Regions from separate parts of the Streptomyces sp. NPDC047974 genome, predicted to be linked through region 1. Evidence: riboswitches for the same ligand, from Rfam matches in the RefSeq annotation. Region 1 holds a riboswitch; each other region holds the start of a gene.
The links. Region 1 has a riboswitch for S-adenosylmethionine ahead of AB0E19_RS23560 (IclR family transcriptional regulator). Riboswitches for the same ligand answer to the same signal wherever they lie in the genome.

Region 1 (5,770 bases):
CCAGCAGGCGAAGCTCCCGACGGGCTACGCCTTCCAGAACCTCTCGTACACCTACGACGAGGTCGGCAACCTGACCCGCCAGGAGAACGCCACCGAACTGCCCACCGGCGCGGACGCCCCGAAGCTGGGCGGACCGACGGTCCGGACATACGCCTACGACAACCTCTACCGCCTCACCGAGGCCGGCGGCTCGTACCGCTTCGCGCACAACAAGACCGACACCTACGCGATGTCGATGGCGTACGACACGATCCACAACATCACGACGAAGGCCCAGAGCCACGGGATCACCGTCGGGAGCAACAACACCCAGCCCCAGCGGGACACGACCTACACCCACGGCTACACCTACACGCCCGGCCGCCCCCATGCCCCGACCCGCATCGGCGGGGAGTCGCTGACCTACGACGCGAACGGCAACCTCACCGACAACGTCTCGGACGCTCCCGGCAACCCCCGCCGCCAGCAGATCTGGGACGAGGACAACCGCCTGGCCTGCGTCCACGACACCTCCAGGAACCAGACCCAGCCCCAGGCCCCGTCCGCGTGCACGACCCCGGGCAAGCCCCCGACGGTCCGCTTCCTGTACGACGCGGACGGCAGCCGCGTCGTGAAGGACGGCGCCCAGACGACCCTCTACCCGAACCAGAACTACTCGGCCCGCAACGAGACGGAGTTCAAGCACGTCTTCGTCGGCACGACCCGCATCGCCACGAAGACGTCGAAGCCCGGCAACGCCTACGAGAAGGACCAGTTCTACTACCACGGCGACCACCTGGGCTCGACGACGTACGGCACGGACGGCACCGGCCGCCTGGCGGAACACCTCGACTACTTCCCTTCGGGCGAGGTCTGGATCGACGAGAAGCCGGGCGAGAAGAACCCGTACCAGTTCACCGGCAAGGAACTGGACGAGGAAACCGGCTACACGTACCACGGCGCCCGCTACTACGACCCGAGGTCGGGCGTGTGGCAGTCACCGGACCCGGCCCTGGGCGACTACCTGAACGGCGAGACCAACAGCGGCGTCTACAGCCCGGTCAACCTCGCGCTCTACGCCTACGGCAGGAACAACCCCGGCAACTACACCGATCCGACCGGCGCCTCGTGGGTGCGAGGCACGGCGAACCAGGTCGGCGGCGTGTTCGTCGGCTTCGGGCAGGCGGCCTGGGAGGCCGGCTCCGGAGCGGTCTCGGGTGCGTGGAGTGCCGCGAAGGCCGGATACAACTGCGCCGGGGACGTCGGAGCCTGTGCCACCGCGGTGCGGGACACCGCGTCCTCCGTGGGAACGGCGGTGTGGAACGACCCGGTCGGTGTCGCCAAGGCCGTCGGTGCCGCGGCCTGGGACGAGGCGACCGGCGAGATCCGCAACGAGTGGAGCCAGGGCAACTACGGAAAGGCCATCGGCCGCGGGGCCTTCGGGGCCGTGGAGGCCGTCTTCGGGGCGAAGGGCCTGAACAAGATCGCCAAGGTGGGCCTTCCGCCGTGCAAGAACAGCTTCACGCCCGGCACCGAGGTCGTGATGGCGGACGGCTCCGGCAAGCCGATCGAAGAGCTGGAACCCGGCGACCTGGTTCTGGCCACGGACCCCGAGACGAACACGACGGAGGCCAAACCCGTCACCGCCCTGATCTCCGGCGAAGGCGAGAAGCACCTCGTGAAGATCACCGTCGACACCGACGGCCCCGCCGGCGAGCGGACGGCCGCCGTCACCGCCACCGACAACCACCCGTTCTGGATCGAGTCGCTCCGCGGCTGGCTCGACGCCGAGGACCTGCGTCCGGGGATGGGGCTGCGCACCGACAAGGGCGCGTCCGTCGCGGTCGTGGCGGTGGAGGAGCGGACGGCGCCGCGGCAGCGGGTGCACAACGTCACGGTCGCGGACCTGCACACGTACTACGTGCTGACGGGTGGGACCCCGGTCCTCGTCCACAACTGCGGCGGAGCCGTGCCGCAACACCCGTCGACGTGCAACTGCGCGAACGGCGGCATACCGCAGGTGAGGAACGGCAAGCTCGCCGGCGGCGTCCACCCGGTCACCGGCGTCCCGTTCGACACGCAGGGATTCCCCGACTTCTCCGCCTGGCGCCACCCGCAGGTCGCGGACGTCCGGATCCAGCTCACGGGAGACAGGAAGAAGGACTTCGCGCTGGCCAACAAGGCGTCAGGGCTACGGGGGACCCCGGAAGGCTGGACCTGGCATCATCACCAGGACAGCGGGCTCATGCAGCTCGTCGACCGGGACATCCACGCCGAGACGGGCCACACCGGAGGATTCTGATGACGGAGGAGCTGTTCGACGACAGCGACTACTACACAGGCCCTCGGCTCGACAAGGAGATGGTCCGTCGAGCCGAGGAGGACCTGGGGGTACGGCTGCCGGACAGCTACGTCGAGACGCTCCTCCTCCGCAACGGCGGCACCCCGCGGCGCCGCTGCTACCCGACGCCGTTCCGCACGTCGTGGGCCGAAGACCACTTCGAGATCAGCGGCATCCGTGGAATCGGCGGAGCCCGGGGGATCGACGCCCGGTCCGGAGGGGGAAGCGCCTACCAGATCGAGGAATGGGGATACCCGGACATCGGAGTGGTGATCTGCGACACCCCTTCGGCCGGCCACGACACGGTGATGCTGGACTACTCCGAGTGCGGACCGTACGGCGAACCCGCCGTGGCGTACATCGACGAGGACCGTGTGCCGCGGCGGGTGGCGAGGTCGTTCGCCGAGTTCCTCCAACGACTGGAGCAGACCCGCGAGTAGGCGCGGGGGCGAGCACCGGACGGCTCCCGGCCGGCGCCCGGCCGGACCCAGGTGATCGGCATGCCCCGGGCCTGCGCCACCGGGCAGGCCCGGACACTCGGTGACGGCGTGGGCCGGCAACCCTGGGACGACAAGTACTGCGCTTCCCGGGGCCTGCCTGATCCGGCGCCCTCCCGCGCGGGACGCCGTTGCCCGGTAGCACCCGAAGTCTTGTATGGTTTCTCGCGAATCATCCAGAGGGGTGGAGGGACCGGCCCTACGAAGCCCCGGCAACTCCCCGGTCGACTCGGCGTTCCATGATCGCCGCGCGTCGTCGGGATCAGTGCCAACTCCGGCCCGCGCCAACGTGGCGCGGGAAAAGATGAGGAGACACGGTGCTCTCTGTGCTGCCTTTCACCCCGGCCCTGTCCCGCCCGGGCTTTCCGCGTACCCGTCTCGTGATCGTCGCGGCATTCCAGCCGACCGCCTCGGCTCTTTCCCGCTGATCATTCCTGCCCTCTCTCCCCCGGGCGAGGTCTCTGCGAGCCATGGCTCGCAGATCGAGACTGGAGTACCCCCTTTCATGAGCATTTCGGTCATTTCCAGTGGTGTGGGCGTCCTCGACAAGGCAGCGGTGATCCTCGACGCACTGGCGTCGGGCCCGGCCACTCTTGCCGGGCTGGTCGCCTCCACCGGCTTGTCACGGCCCACGGCCCACCGACTCGCCCTCGCACTCGAGCGCCACCGTCTGGTCGGCAGGGACCTGCAGGGCCGCTTCGTCCTCGGCCCTCGGCTCGGCGAGCTCTCGGCCGCCGCGGGCGAGGACTGCCTGCTGGCCGCCGCCGGCCCGGTCCTCACCTCCCTCCGGGACACCACCGGCGAGAGCACGCAGCTCTACCGGCGCCAGGGCGAGATGCGCGTCTGCGTCGCCACCGCCGAGCGGACCGCCGGCCTGCGCGACATCGTGCCGGTGGGGTCCGCGCTTCCCATGAAGGTCGGCTCCGCCGCCCAGATCCTGCTGGCCTGGGAGGAACCCGAGCGCTTCTACGAAGGTCTGCAGGGTGCCCGCTTCACGGCCGCCGCCCTCAGTGGCGTACGGCGCCGGGGCTGGGCCCAGTCGATCGGAGAACGCGAACCCGGCATGGCCTCCGTCTCGGCACCGGTCCGCGACTCGTCCCAGCGTGTCGTCGCCGCCGTCACGATCAGCGGCCCGATCCAGCGCCTCACCCGAAACCCCGGTGTCCGGCTCGCGCAGGCCGCCGTCGACGCGGCCGACCGCCTCACCGAAGCCGTCTCGCACCCCTGACCCCGCCAGCACGACGTGGCGGCCCTGGCTCTCCCCCGCCCGCCCGAGCCACCGCCCGGCTCCTCGGCCACACCGTTCGCGCCGCAGCACGCACCCGAAGGAGAGGACGTACGTGGAAGACCGCATGCGGCAGGAACAGGCGAGTCCCGCCGCGCGAAAGCGCGTCCAGGACAGCTTCGTCCTGCAGGACCCGACGTCCCACCTCGGTGCACGGATCACCCACATCGGCACCGTCCTCAAGCCCGGACGCCCCCTGACCGTCTGCCGGCTGGATGTCTACGGCGTGCAGGCCGACGGCTCCCGCAAGCTCGTCGCCGACGGCCGGCAGACCCTGATCCGCGTCGCCAGGACCGCCCGGTGAGCCCCCGACCGGCCCCTCCCGTCCTGCCGTCGTGGCTGACGTGGTGGCAGCGGCCCTTCCCCGACGCCAACACCCTCCTGCTGCCCGGACGGCAACCGGCCCTCGTCGACAGCGGCTTCGTCGGCCACGCCGACGAGACAGCCGCCTGGGCCCGGGCGAACGCCGGGACCATCGACCTGGTCGTCAACACCCACTGGCACTCCGACCACGTCGGGGGCAACGCCCTCCTCCAAGCCGGGGGCGCCGCCATCGCCGCGGGCACCCCGGAGGCCGAGCCGATCTCCCGCCGGGACCCGGGCTGCTGCGCCGCCGAGTACCTGGACCAGCCGGTCGCCCCGTACACCGTGGACGTCCCGCTCGAGGACGGCCGGCTCCTACGGCTGGGCGATGCCGACTGGGAAGTCGTCCGCACCCCCGGCCACACGCCGGGCCACCTGGCGTTGTGGCAGCCGGAGGAGAGGCTGCTCGTGGTCGGTGACGCACTGTCGGACTACGACGTCGGCTGGGTCAACCTCGCCCTCGACGGCCCCGACGCGGCCGACACCGCACTGGCCTCGCTCAAGCGGATGGCCGACCTCGATCCGCGCCTGATACTCCCCTCCCACGGCCCGATCCCCACCGACCCCGCAGCCGCGTTCGCCGCCGCCCTGCGCCGTGCCCAGCGGCTCGTCGACGACCCGGCCGGAGCGGTCTGGTACGGCGCACGGCGGATCTTCGCCTTCGCCCTGATGATCCGCGACGGGATTCCGGCCGACGAGGTCGAGCCGTACCTCCACGCCCGTGCCTGGCTGACCGACGCCGCCCGCCTCCTGGACGTGACCCCCGAGGACCTCGCCGCCGAACTGGTCACCACCATGCTCGGCAGCCGTGCCGTCGTCCTGCGCGACGGCCGCCTCCGCGCCGCCGCCGACCACGCTCCCGTGGCGGCCGAGACGCTCCGTGTGCCGTACCCGCGGGCTTGGCCGGGCACGGGGCCGCGCTGAGCGCGGGGCGGGAGGGATCCCTTCTCAGTCGGGCAGGCCCCAGAAGGAGCCGTGCAGGCCGACCTCGGCGAAGTAGGAGGCCGCGGCGGCGGGGTCACGGCGGACGTAGCCCGCGTCCAGGCGTCCGGTGTACCAGTCGCCGGCGAAGCGCCACAGCGTGGGCAGGTCCATGACGTAGCCGCGCTCGTGCCCCGTCCTGTGCAGCCAGGTGTCGACGCAGTCGGTGGAGCAGAACAGGCGCTGGTTGCCGCAGGTGCGCACGACGTCGTCCCAGGCCCGGTTCATCGGGGTGAGGAAGTGGGCCACCTGGTCGCCCTTCGGGGGTGCCTCTCGGCCGACCACCCAGGCGTGCGGGGTGTCGCAGGCCGGGCAGCGGGTCGC
Region 2 (5,770 bases), on a different contig from region 1:
TTCCCGTGAACCTCTCCCTCCGCCGGACGGTCTGGCTCTGCCTCGCACTCGGTGTCTGCGCGGTGCTCGCCGTCCCCGGCACCGCCCCCGGCCTGGACGGCGGGGCCCGGCTGACCCTGGCCGTCTTCGCGCTCGCCACCTGCGCCTGGATCGCCGCCCCCGTCGACGACACCTACGTGGCGCTCGGCGCCGGGCTCGCCCTCACCGTCACCGGGGTGATCAGCGCCGACGCGCTCTTCGCCACCCTCGGCGACGCCACCGTCTGGCTGCTGATCTGCGCCTTCGTCCTCGCGGCCGCGGTGACCAGGACCGGGCTCGCCGGCCGGGCGGCCGCCTTCCTCGTCACCGGTGCCGGCTCCGTACGCCGGCTGGTCCACCTCACCGCCGCCGCGCTGGTCGTCACCTCCTTCGCCGTCCCGGCCACCTCCGGGCGCGCGGCGCTCGCCCTGCCGGTCTTCCTCGCCCTGGCGAAGGCGCTGGCCGGCCGGCGCCGGCTGGTGGTGATGCTGGCGCTGCTCTTCCCCACCGTCATCCTGCTGTCGGCCGTCGCCACCCTGATCGGCGCGGGCGCCCACCTCATCACCGTCGGGGTCCTCCTGGAGCGGACCGGCGAGGGCATCGGCTTCGCCCGCTGGCTGGTCCTCGGCCTGCCGCTCGCGGTCGTCGCCTCCCATCTGGCGGCCGAGGCGGTGCTGCTCACCACCACCCGCCGCGAGGACCGGCGCGAGCCCGTACGGATCACCGTCGCCGCCCTCCAGGAGCACTCCCCCACCCCGGTGTCGGGGCCGCTCACCGCGCCCGAGCAGCGCTGTCTGCTGCTGCTCTGCACCGTGGTGGCGCTGTGGTGCGCCGAGCCGCTGCACGGGGTCTCGCCGGCCGTGGTCGCGCTGATCGGCGCGATTGTCGCCTCCACCCCCGCGCTCGGCACCGTCCGGATGAAGGACGGACTGAAGGCGGTGCCCTGGCCGATGCTGCTCTTCATGGCGGCGACCACCGCGATGGGCGTGGCCCTCGTCGACTCCGGCGCGGCCGGGTGGTTGGTCGGCGGGATGCCGGCCGGGCTGCCCCCGTGGGCCTTCCTCGGCGCCGTCGTGGCCGTGAGCACCGCCGCCCATCTGGTGCTCCAGTCCCGCTCGGCCCGCTCCTCGGTCCTGGTGCCGCTGGTGGTGGCCGCGGCGGTGGGCGCCGGGGTCAACCCGGTGGCCGCCGCGCTCGCCTCCACCGCCGCCGCCGGGTTCTGCCAGACGCTGCCCGCCTCCGCGAAACCCGTCGCCCTCTTCGCCGAACCACCGGACGGCGTCCCCACCTTCACCCCCCGCGACCTGCTGCGGCTCTCCGCCGTACTCGCCCCGCTCAGCGCCGCCCTGGTGCTGTTCTTCGCCCTCGTCGTCTGGCCGCCGCTCGGCGTGCCCGTCCTCCTGGAGTCCCAGCCGTGAGCCTGCACATCGCCGTCGCCCCCAGCGGTTTCAAGGAGTCCCTGTCCGCGCCCGAGGCCGCCGAGGCCATCGCCGAAGGGCTGCGCCGGGTCCGCCCGGACGCCGTCGTCGACCTGATCCCGCTGGTCGACGGCGGGGAGGGGACGGCCCGGGCGCTGGCCGCCGCGACCGGGGGCAGGCTGCTGCCCCGGGTCGCGACGGGCCCCCTCGGCCACCCGGTGAGGACCCACTTCGCGCTCCTCGACCACTCCTCCGCGGTGGTCGAGATGGCGGCCGTCGCGGGCCTCTCCCTGGTGCCGGCCGACCGGCGCGACCCGGGCGCCACCACCACCTACGGGGTGGGGGAGCTGATCCGGGCCGCGCTCGACGCCGGGGTCCGCCGCGTCCTGGTCGGCTGCGGCGACTCCGGCACCTCGGACGGCGGAGCGGGTGCGCTCCAGGCCCTCGGCGCCCGACTCCTGGACGCCGAGGGAGCCGAACTCCCCCTGGGGGGTGGCGCGTTGACACGTCTCGCCCGGATCGACCCGGCCGGGCTCGATCCGCGGCTCGCGGCCACCGAGCTGCTCGTGGCCTGCAATCCCTACAACGTGCTCACCGGCGAGCGGGGCGTGGCCCGGGTCTTCGGCCCGCAGAAGGGCGCGGACCCGGAGCGGGTCGAGGAGCTGGCGGCGGCCCTGGACCGCTGGGCCGCCCTGCTCGTACGGGACCTGGGCGCGCCCGCCGGGATCGGGACGGCTCCGGGGTCCGGTGCCTCCGGCGGGCTCGGCGCGGGACTCGCCGCGCTCGGCGCCCGGCTGCTCCCCCGCTTCGAGGTGCTGCTCGACCACGTCGACCTGGACGCCCGGCTGGCCCGCGCCGACCTGGTGATCACCGCGGAGGGCGCCCTGGACGGTCAGACCGTGCGGGGCAAGGTCCCGGCGGAGGTGGCCCGCCGGGCCAGGGCCCACGGGGTGCCGGTGCTCGCGCTGGCCGGGACGCTCGGCCGGGGCGTCCACGAGGTGCGGGCGGTGGGGGTCGACGCCTACGGCTCGATCCTGCCCGCGCCCGTGGCACTGCCCGAGGCGCTCGACCGGGGCGCCGAGTTCCTGGCGGACGCGGCCGAACGCACCCTGCGCATGGTCCTGTTGGGGACGAGGCTGGCCGCCTGAGCGGCCGGTGTCAGCCGCGGTCGGGCACGCAGCGGCCGTCCTCCGTGCGGTACTTCCACTGGGCGCCGTCGCGGACGAGCTCCTTCACGGCGCCGACGAAGCGCTCGACGTGCTCGTCCGGCGTACCGGCGCCGAAGCTGACGCGGATGGCGTTGAGGGACCGCTCGCCGGGGGCGGCCGGCTCGGGGGCGCCGCACTCGCCGACGTCCTGCGGGTCGGAGCCGAGGAGGGTGCGGACCAGCGGGTGGGCGCAGAACAGGCCGTCGCGGACGCCGATGCCGTACTCGGCGGAGAGGGCGGCGGCGAAGTGGGAGCTGTTCCAGCCCTCGACCACGAAGGAGATGACGCCGACGCGCGGGGCATCGTCGCCGAAGAGGGAGAGGACGCGGACCTCGGGGACCTCGGCGAGCCCGGCGCGGACGGTGTCGATGAGGTGCTGCTCGCGGGCGACGAGGGTGTCGAAGCCGGCCTCGGTGAGCGCCTTGCAGGCGGAGGCGATGGAGTAGACGCCGATGACGTTCGGGGAGCCGGCCTCGTGGCGGGCGGCGGTGGTGTGCCACTCGACGTCCACGCCGCCGTCGGCCCGGCGGGCCACCGTGCGGGAGGCGCCGCCGCCGGCCAGGTACGGCTCGGCGGCCTGGAGCCAGTCGGCGCGGCCCGCGAGGACGCCGGAGCCGAAGGGCGCGTACAGCTTGTGTCCGGAGAAGGCGACCCAGTCGACGTCCAGGTCCTTCACGGAGACCGGGTGGTGGGGGGCGAGCTGGGCGGCGTCGAGGACGATCCGGGCGCCGTGCGCGTGGGCGGCGGCGGCGAGTTCGCGCACCGGCCACAGCTCGCCGGTCACGTTGGAGGCGCCGGTGACGCAGACCAGGGCCGGGCCGTAGGGGTCACGGTCGGCGAGGGCCCGCTCCAGCGTCTCGACGGCCTGGGCGGGGGTGCGCGGGGCGTTGAGGTACGTCACCTGGGCGTCGCGCCAGGGCAGCAGGGAGGCGTGGTGCTCGGTCTCGAAGACGAAGACCTGGCAGTCGGCGGGGACCACCTGGGCGAGCAGGTTGAGCGAGTCGGTGGTGGAGCGGGTGAAGACGACCTGGTCGCCGTCGCGGCAGTCGAGGAAGGCGGCGACGGTGGCGCGGCTCTGCTCGAAGAGGTCGGTGGAGAGCTGGGAGAGGTAGCCGGCGCCCCGGTGCACGCTGCCGTAGTACGGGGCGTAGGCGGCGACGTCGTCCCAGACGCGCTGGAGGGCGGGGGCGCTGGCCGCGTAGTCGAGGGCCGCGTAGGTCACCTCGCCGCCGGTGACGAGCGGGACGGTGACGTCCCGGCCGAGCACGGGCAGCGGCCCGGTGCAGCAGGCGTCGGCGTCGGCGGCGGAGGCGGTCTCGACGGCGGTGTTCGGGCGTGCGGACATGGCGGAATCTCCCGGCGGGACGAGGCGAGTGGCGTGAAGGACCCGCAGGGCGACGCCAAGGGGCGTACCGCGTACGGGTGTTGACCTCGACGCGCGGCACGGGAAGAGAACGGGTGGCCGCACGGAGGTGGGAGGAAGGGGCCGGAGGCCCTAACGCATTCGCTTGCTCACGAGACCGCTCCCTCGAGGACCAGGACCCCAGGGATGGCGCAGGGGTCCGCGCTTGCCGAGGACCTTGCTGTCCACGGCCTGGTCTTCACCCGGGGCACCCCGCCACGGACGGAGGGTTGCCGGACAGCCAGCCGGGGCTTGAGGGCTGTCACTCATGACCTGTCGCCGAACGTATGCCACCGCTCGCGGTCCGCGCAACCCCGTCCGCATTCCGGAACGGGTGTCGCGCGGACCGCGGCGGGCGGCTCAGGCGTTGCTGGCGGCGATCCAGCGGTCCAGGGCCGCGCGGGCGGCCCCGGAGTCGATCGACTCGGCGGCCCGCGCCATCCCGGCCCGCAGCTGGTCCGCGAGGGTGCCCTCGCCGGGCTCCAGGGCGGTGAGCGCCGCCGCCGCGTTGAGCAGCACCGCGTCCCGTACGGGTCCGGTCTCGCCGGCCAGGAGGCGGCGGGCCACATCGGCGTTGAAGGAGGCGTCGGCGCCGCGCAGCGCCTCCAGGGGCGCGTAGTCGATGCCGACGTCCTTCGGGTCGAAGACCTCCTCGCGGACGGCGCCGTCCCGGACCACCCACACCCGGGAGGTGCCGGTGATGGTCAGCTCGTCCAGGCCGTCGTCGCCGCGGAACACCAGGGCCGAGTTGCCGCGCTCGGCGAAGACCCCGGCGACGATCGGCGCCATCCGCGGGTCGGCGACGCCGACGGCCTGGGCGCGCACCCGGGCCGGGTTGGTGAGCGGGCCGAGCACGTTGAAGGTGGTGCGGATGCCGAGCTGGCCGCGGGCGGCGGCGACGTGCCGGAGGGAGGGGTGGAACTTCACCGCGAAGCAGATGGTGATGCCGGCCTCCTCGGCGACCTCGGCGACCCGCGCCGGGGTGAGGCCGAGGTTGATGCCGAGCTTCTCCAGGACGTCGGAGGAGCCGGAGGCGGAGGAGGCGGCGCGGTTGCCGTGCTTGACGACCTTCGTGCCGGTGCCGGCGACGACGATCGAGGCCATCGTGGAGATGTTGACGGTCTTGGCGCCGTCGCCGCCGGTGCCGACGATGTCGACGGCCGGTCCGGGCACCTCGATGGTGTTGGCGTGCGCGTACATCGTCCGGACCAGCCCGCTGATCTCCTCGACGGTCTCGCCCTTGGCCCGCAGCGCCACCATGAAGCCGGCGATCTGGGCGTCGGTCGCCTCGCCGCTCATGATCAGGTCCATCGCCCAGGCGGTGTCGTCGGCGGAGAGGTTCTTCCCCTCCAGGAGGCCGTTCAGGAGGACGGGCCAGGAGCGGCCCGCCGTGGTAGGTCCTCCAGCGGGGGTCACAGCGCTCATGGCAGCTCCTGATGATCGTGCGTCGGATACGGGGTCCAGCCTATCGATCCGCGGGAACGGCAAAGAGCCCCGTCCATCGAATGGACGGGGCTCTCGCCGTGGCGACCTACATCAGGAGGTCAGGAGGGTCTCAGTGGTGGCCGTGGCCGCTCTGGATCTCCTTGTACTCCTCAAGGGTGGGCTTGGCGACCTGGTTGTCGTCGCCGTAGTAGCCCTTGTTCAGCTTGACCCGGAGCTTCTCCATCGCGCCGATCTTCCGCTGGACGCCGTTCTCGTCGACGGCCGGCGGCAGCGCGGCG
Region 3 (5,770 bases), on a different contig from region 1:
CACCGAGGAGATCTTGGAGTTGACGATGAGGAGGTAGGGGTCCTCCAGGGAAGCCTCCATGCGCTCCATGTCGGTCGCGAAGTACGCCGAGATGTAGCCCTTGTCGAAGCGCATGCCCTCGGTGAGCTCCAGCTCCAGACCGAAGGTCTGGGACTCCTCGACCGTGATGACGCCTTCCTTGCCGACCTTGTCCATCGCCTCGGCGATGAGCTCGCCGATCTGGGTGTCGGCGGCGGAGATGGAGGCGGTGGAGGCGATCTGCTCCTTCGTCTCGACCTCCTTCGCCTGGTCGAGCAGGGCGCCGGAGACGGCCTCGACGGCCTTCTCGATGCCGCGCTTGAGGGCCATCGGGTTGGCACCGGCGGCGACGTTGCGGAGGCCCTCGCGGACGAGCGCCTGGGCGAGGACGGTGGCGGTGGTCGTACCGTCGCCGGCGACGTCGTCCGTCTTCTTGGCGACTTCCTTGACCAGCTCGGCGCCGATCTTCTCGTACGGGTCCTCGAGCTCGATCTCCTTGGCGATGGAGACACCATCGTTGGTGATCGTGGGGGCGCCCCACTTCTTCTCGAGGACGACGTTGCGGCCCTTGGGGCCGAGGGTGACCTTGACGGCGTCAGCGAGCTGGTTCATGCCGCGCTCGAGACCGCGCCGGGCCTCCTCGTCGAACGCGATGATCTTGGCCATGTGAAGTGGTCCTCCCGGACATGGGGTGGATAACGCTCCAGGACCGCGCCGACGCCCGCGACGGACGGCCTCCGCGCACCGTGTGGTTCCTTGCCCCACCCGGGTCGGCGGCCTCGTCGTGCCCAGTCCTCGTAGCACTCTCACCTTCCGAGTGCTAACGCCAATGATTAGCACTCGACCCATGCGAGTGCAAGCGACTCTCGTGGATCGGGCACCTCCACGCCATCCGCGCGCGCGAGGCGTCCGGGAACGCGCGAGGGGCCCACAGCCCTCAGGCTGTGGGCCCCTCGACGACGAGACGTCGGTGGCCGATCGCTCCGTGCCTCAGGCGGTCACCTTGACCATGTCCGCCTGCGGACCCTTCTGACCCTGCGAGATCTCGAACTCGACTCGCTGACCCTCTTCGAGGGCGCGGTACCCATCCATCTGGATGGCGCTGTAGTGGACGAAAACATCCGCACCACCGTCGACCGCGATGAAGCCGTAGCCCTTCTCCGCGTTGAACCACTTGACGGTGCCCTGAGCCATGCCTAACTCCCCTATTACTTACTGGCCCTTGCGCGGATCCGCACTTCACGGACCCGGGTCAGAACCTGCGCCGGAACGCGTCGACCGCGGCTGAATGTATCTGTCCAACTGCCCTCTGCAACAGGGCAATCCACTGGGAATTCTGGAAGGCGCGGAAAGGGGAATCGGGGAGAAATCCATGAATTGCCGGGCAACTCGGGCCGGGCGAAAGCGGCATAAGGGGCAGAGTGCCTATGCTTTTCGGCCGCTTCTTGGCCCGTTCTCGTCAGGTCCGCGGCCGCTCTCATATGCGCCTGGCATGAGCGGCGGAGGGGGCTTCCCCAACTCTATCGCGCTCAACCATGCAGAATTGCCCCCTCCGCTTTCTCGCGCGGAAGGGGCAATTCTGTAGCGAAAGCTACCAACAGGTAAGGATCAGCAGCCGCCGGCGACGGCCGGGATGATCGAGACGCCCGCGCCGTCCGGCGTGGCGGTCTCCAGGCCCTGCTCGAAGCGGACGTCGTCGTCGTTCACGTAGACGTTCACGAAGCGGCGCAGCTTGCCCTGGTCGTCCAGGACGCGGGCGGCGATGCCCGTGTGGTTCTTCTCCAGGTCGGCGATGACCTCGGCGAGGGTGCCCCCCTCGGCGGGGACCTCGGCCTGGCCGCCGGTGTAGGTGCGGAGGATGGTGGGGATGCGGACGTTCACGGCCATGTCGATGCTCTCCGTACGGGTGTCGGCGGGTGTCAGTGGGCCAGGCCCGCGTCGCGGAACGCGTCCAGGCTCGGGCGGATGGTGGCGGTCGCCTGAGAACTGTCGGCAACGGCGTCCAGGGTCTTGAGCCCGTCACCGGTGTTGAGGACGACGGTGGTGAGGTTCGGGTCGATGACGCCGGCCCCGACGAGCTTGCGCGCCACGCCGACGGTCACGCCGCCGGCCGTCTCGGCGAAGATGCCCTCGGTCCGGGCGAGCAGCTTGATCGCGTCCACGACCTGCTCGTCGTTCACGTCCTCCACCGCGCCGCCGGTGCGGCGGGCGATGTCGAGGACGTACGGGCCGTCGGCCGGGTTGCCGATCGCCAGGGACTTGGCGATGGTGTTGGGCTTCTGGGGCCGCACGACGTCGTGGCCGGCCTTGAAGGCCGCCGACACCGGGGAGCAGCCCTCGGCCTGGGCGCCGAAGATCTTGTACGGCTTGTCCTCGACGAGGCCCAGCTTGATGAGCTCCTGGAGCCCCTTGTCGATCTTGGTGAGCTGGGAGCCGGAGGCGATCGGGATGACCAGCTGGTCGGGGATGACCCAGCCGAGCTGCTCGCAGATCTCGTACGCCAGCGTCTTCGAGCCCTCGCCGTAGTACGGGCGGAGGTTGACGTTCACGAAGCCCCAGCCCTCGCCGAGCGGGTCGCCGATGAGTTCCGAGCAGAAGCGGTTGACGTCGTCGTAGTTGCCCTCGATGGCGACGAGGTCACCGCCGTACACGCCGGCCATGACGACCTTGCCCTGCTCCAGGTCGTGCGGGATGAAGACGCAGGAGCGGAAGCCGGCGCGGGCGGCGGCGGCACCGACGGCGCCGGCGAGGTTGCCGGTGGAGGAGCAGGAGAGGGTGGTGAAGCCGAAGGCGCGGGCGGCCTCGATGGCTTGGGCGACGACCCGGTCCTTGAAGGAGTGGGTCGGGTTGCCGGAGTCGTCCTTGACGAAGAGCTTGCCGGGGGCGACGCCGAGCTCGCGGGCGAGGTTGTCGGCCTTGACGAGCGGGGTCCAGCCGGGGTTCAGGTTCGGCTTCTCGGCGACGTCGGCCGGGACGGGCAGCAGGGGCGCGTACCGCCAGATGTTCGCGGGGCCGGCCTCGATCCGCTTCCGCAGCTCCTCCGGGTCGCCGAGGGGCAGTTCGTAGGCGACTTCGAGGGGGCCGAAGCAGAGCTCGCAGGCGAAGATCGGGCCGAGGGCGAAGATCTCGCCGCATTCGCGACAGGAAAGCCCGGACGCGGGACCGAGATCGACGGTGGTGCCGGTGGTGTCAGCGGCGGCGGCAGCGGGTGCGGAGGTCTGTACAGCCATGGAGGGGAGGCCCTTTCTCCTCATCTTCCTCATGACGCATTTCGCCATGAGACGGATTTGGCACCTTCCCTAGCCGGGGGCCTCGCTGGTGCAAGACAAACCGACTGGAGGGTTGCCGGGGCTTCAACGGGCCGTATCCCTCTGCCCCTCTGGATGAGCGGTATTCGATTGTGAGACGCGGGCGGGACCCCGACATGCATCGGGCCTCCGCGTTGTTCAAGACTGTAACCGAAGGCTTCGAAGGTGGAGACGGTCGTCCGATCCGCGAGATGGAGATCACGTTGCTGGAAGAAGTGGAGCGCTGGCTGACCCGGCGGTCCTGGTCCGTGTCCGACCGCCCCCTGGAGCGGGTGCTCGCCGCCAAGCGGGGGACGACGGTCAGCGTGGTGCTGCCCGCGCTGAACGAGGAGGCGACGGTCGGGGACATCGTCAGCGTGATCCGGCGCGAGCTGATGACCGAGGCGGTGCCGCTCGTCGACGAGCTGGTGGTGATCGACTCGGGCTCCACCGACCGCACCGCCGAGGTCGCGGCGGCGGCCGGCGCGCGGGTCGTCGCCCGCGACGACATCCTGCCCCGCATACCGGCGGTCCCGGGCAAGGGCGAGGTCCTGTGGCGCTCACTCATGGTGACCGGCGGGGACGTCGTGTGCTTCGTCGACGCGGACCTGCGGGACTTCTCGGCGGACTTCGTCACGGGGATCGTGGGCCCGCTCCTCACCGACCAGGACGTCGATCTCGTCAAGGCCATGTACGACCGCCCGTTCGGTGACACCCCTGGTCAGGGCGGCCGCGTGACGGAACTGGTGGCGCGCCCGCTGCTCAACCTGCACTGGCCGCGCCTCGCCGGCTTCGTGCAGCCGCTGGGCGGCGAGTACGCGGCCCGGCGCTCGCTGCTCGAACGGCTCCCCTTCCCCGTCGGTTACGGAGTGGAGCTGGGCCTCCTCGTCGACGCGCTGCACACGGTGGGCCTGGACGCCCTCGCGCAGGTGGACGTCGGGGTCCGCAAGCACCGGCACCAGGACGGGCAGGCGCTGGGCCGGATGGCGGCGGCGATCTACCGCACGGCGCAGCTGCGGCTCTCCCGGGGCCATCTCGTACGCCCCGTGCTCACCCAGTTCGAGCGGGGCGAGCACGGCTTCGAGCCGCGCACGTACGCGGTGGACACGGAGGAGCGCCCGCCGATGGTCGAGATCGCGGAGTACGCGCAGCGCCGCGTGGCGTAACATCCGCAGATGATGTGTTTTGCCTACATTGCCCTTTTATGTACTTCAGATCATCGCGCCCGCTCCTCCGCGTGCTCGCGGCGGGCTCCCTCGCCGCGGGCGCGCTCTCGCTGACGACGGCCGGGCCCGCCGCCGCCGACGTCGTCGAGCCCTTCGGCGAGCGGTACCAGGAGTCCCTGTACGGGGACTTCACCACCATCGGCAACACCGTCATGGGCTGTCCGCAGACCCCCGCCGACCTGGCGGCCCGCTGCGCGACCGCCACGAGGGGCGAGGGCGCGGACGACGACGACGCCTTCGTGATGCGGCGCCTCGACACCGCCGGCACCGGTGACGCGTACGGCTCCAGCACCGGCCGGGTCCGGCTCCCCGAGGGCGCCGAGGTGGCGTACGCCCGCCTCTTCTGGGGCGGCAACGACGGCACGCACCGGGGCCCGAGCGGGGCGCGGCTGAAGCGCTGCGACCTCTCCGGCGCCGATGTGGCGCCCTCCCCCGGGGACCCGGCGACCACGGCCCCGCTGCTCTCGGTCGGGGCGAAGGCGGCGGCGCCCGTCTCGATCGACAGCATGGTCGTCGACCCGGCCGGCACCGGCGGTCCGCACTACTACACGGGCGAGTCCGACGTGACCGCCGCCTTCGCGGGCGTCTCGGGGACGGACGCGCCGGTGGCGGTCGGCGTGAGCGGCGTCTGGGCGCCGGACGGCAAGGGCTGCGTCGCCGGCTGGTCCCTCACCGTCGTGTACCGCTTCCCCGGCCCCGACCCGGCGAAGGCGCCGGAGCGGCGCTCCGTCCACGTCTACGGCGGGCACGTCCTCCAGCGCTCGACCTCCCCGGCGACGACGATCACGGTGGACGGCTTCCACCGCTCCCCGGGGAGGGCGCGGGCGAGCGTGACGGCGTACGAGGGCGACGGGAACACCCCCGGCGACAGGTTCCTCGTCGACGGGAAGAACGTCACCGAGGCGCACACCGGCGACACCGGCGACACCGGCGACTTCTTCGTCGGAGACGGCGACGGCGCGGTCTCCCCGGACCTCGTCGACAACCTGTCCGTCGACGCGAAGGAGTTCGACGTCCCCGACGGCGCGGTCCCGGTCGGCGCGACCTCCGCCGAGCTGGCCTTCTCCACCGACGGCGACACCTACGTGCCCTCCGGCCTCGCCTTCTCCGTGCCCGTGCCGGACCTGGAGGTCACCAGGACCGCGCACCCGCGCACGGTGAAGCCCGGGGACACCCTCACGTACACGATCACCGCGAAGAACGTCAGCGGGCTCGACCACCCGGACGCCTCCTTCGCCG

Region 2: it holds a riboswitch for S-adenosylmethionine, as region 1 does, so the genes downstream of both, AB0E19_RS06285 (aminotransferase class V-fold PLP-dependent enzyme) here and AB0E19_RS23560 (IclR family transcriptional regulator) in region 1, are expected to answer to the same signal.
Region 3: it holds a riboswitch for S-adenosylmethionine, as region 1 does, so the genes downstream of both, thrC (threonine synthase) here and AB0E19_RS23560 (IclR family transcriptional regulator) in region 1, are expected to answer to the same signal.

What each region holds. Positions count from the first base shown of each region.
Region 1 covers NZ_JBEZNU010000017.1:27,859-33,628, reverse strand. Annotated here, with positions in the region: gene AB0E19_RS23570 (SpvB/TcaC N-terminal domain-containing protein) at 1-2,281, shown strand, start outside; gene AB0E19_RS23565 (SMI1/KNR4 family protein) at 2,281-2,760, shown strand; SAM riboswitch class I at 2,987-3,128, shown strand; gene AB0E19_RS23560 (IclR family transcriptional regulator) at 3,323-4,045, shown strand; gene AB0E19_RS23555 (hypothetical protein) at 4,158-4,406, shown strand; gene AB0E19_RS23550 (MBL fold metallo-hydrolase) at 4,403-5,389, shown strand; gene merB (organomercurial lyase) at 5,414-5,770, opposite strand, start outside.
Region 2 covers NZ_JBEZNU010000003.1:119,994-125,763, reverse strand. Annotated here, with positions in the region: gene AB0E19_RS06295 (SLC13 family permease) at 6-1,436, shown strand; gene AB0E19_RS06290 (glycerate kinase) at 1,433-2,584, shown strand; gene AB0E19_RS06285 (aminotransferase class V-fold PLP-dependent enzyme) at 2,595-3,989, opposite strand; SAM riboswitch class IV at 4,204-4,320, opposite strand; gene trpD (anthranilate phosphoribosyltransferase) at 4,407-5,471, opposite strand; gene AB0E19_RS06275 (cytochrome bc complex cytochrome b subunit) at 5,602-5,770, opposite strand, start outside.
Region 3 covers NZ_JBEZNU010000014.1:86,231-92,000, forward strand. Annotated here, with positions in the region: gene groL (chaperonin GroEL) at 1-684, opposite strand, end outside; gene AB0E19_RS20940 (cold-shock protein) at 1,009-1,212, opposite strand; gene AB0E19_RS20945 (MoaD/ThiS family protein) at 1,627-1,905, opposite strand; gene thrC (threonine synthase) at 1,938-3,248, opposite strand; SAM riboswitch class I at 3,266-3,408, opposite strand; gene AB0E19_RS20955 (glucosyl-3-phosphoglycerate synthase) at 3,530-4,471, shown strand; gene AB0E19_RS20960 (hypothetical protein) at 4,510-5,770, shown strand, end outside.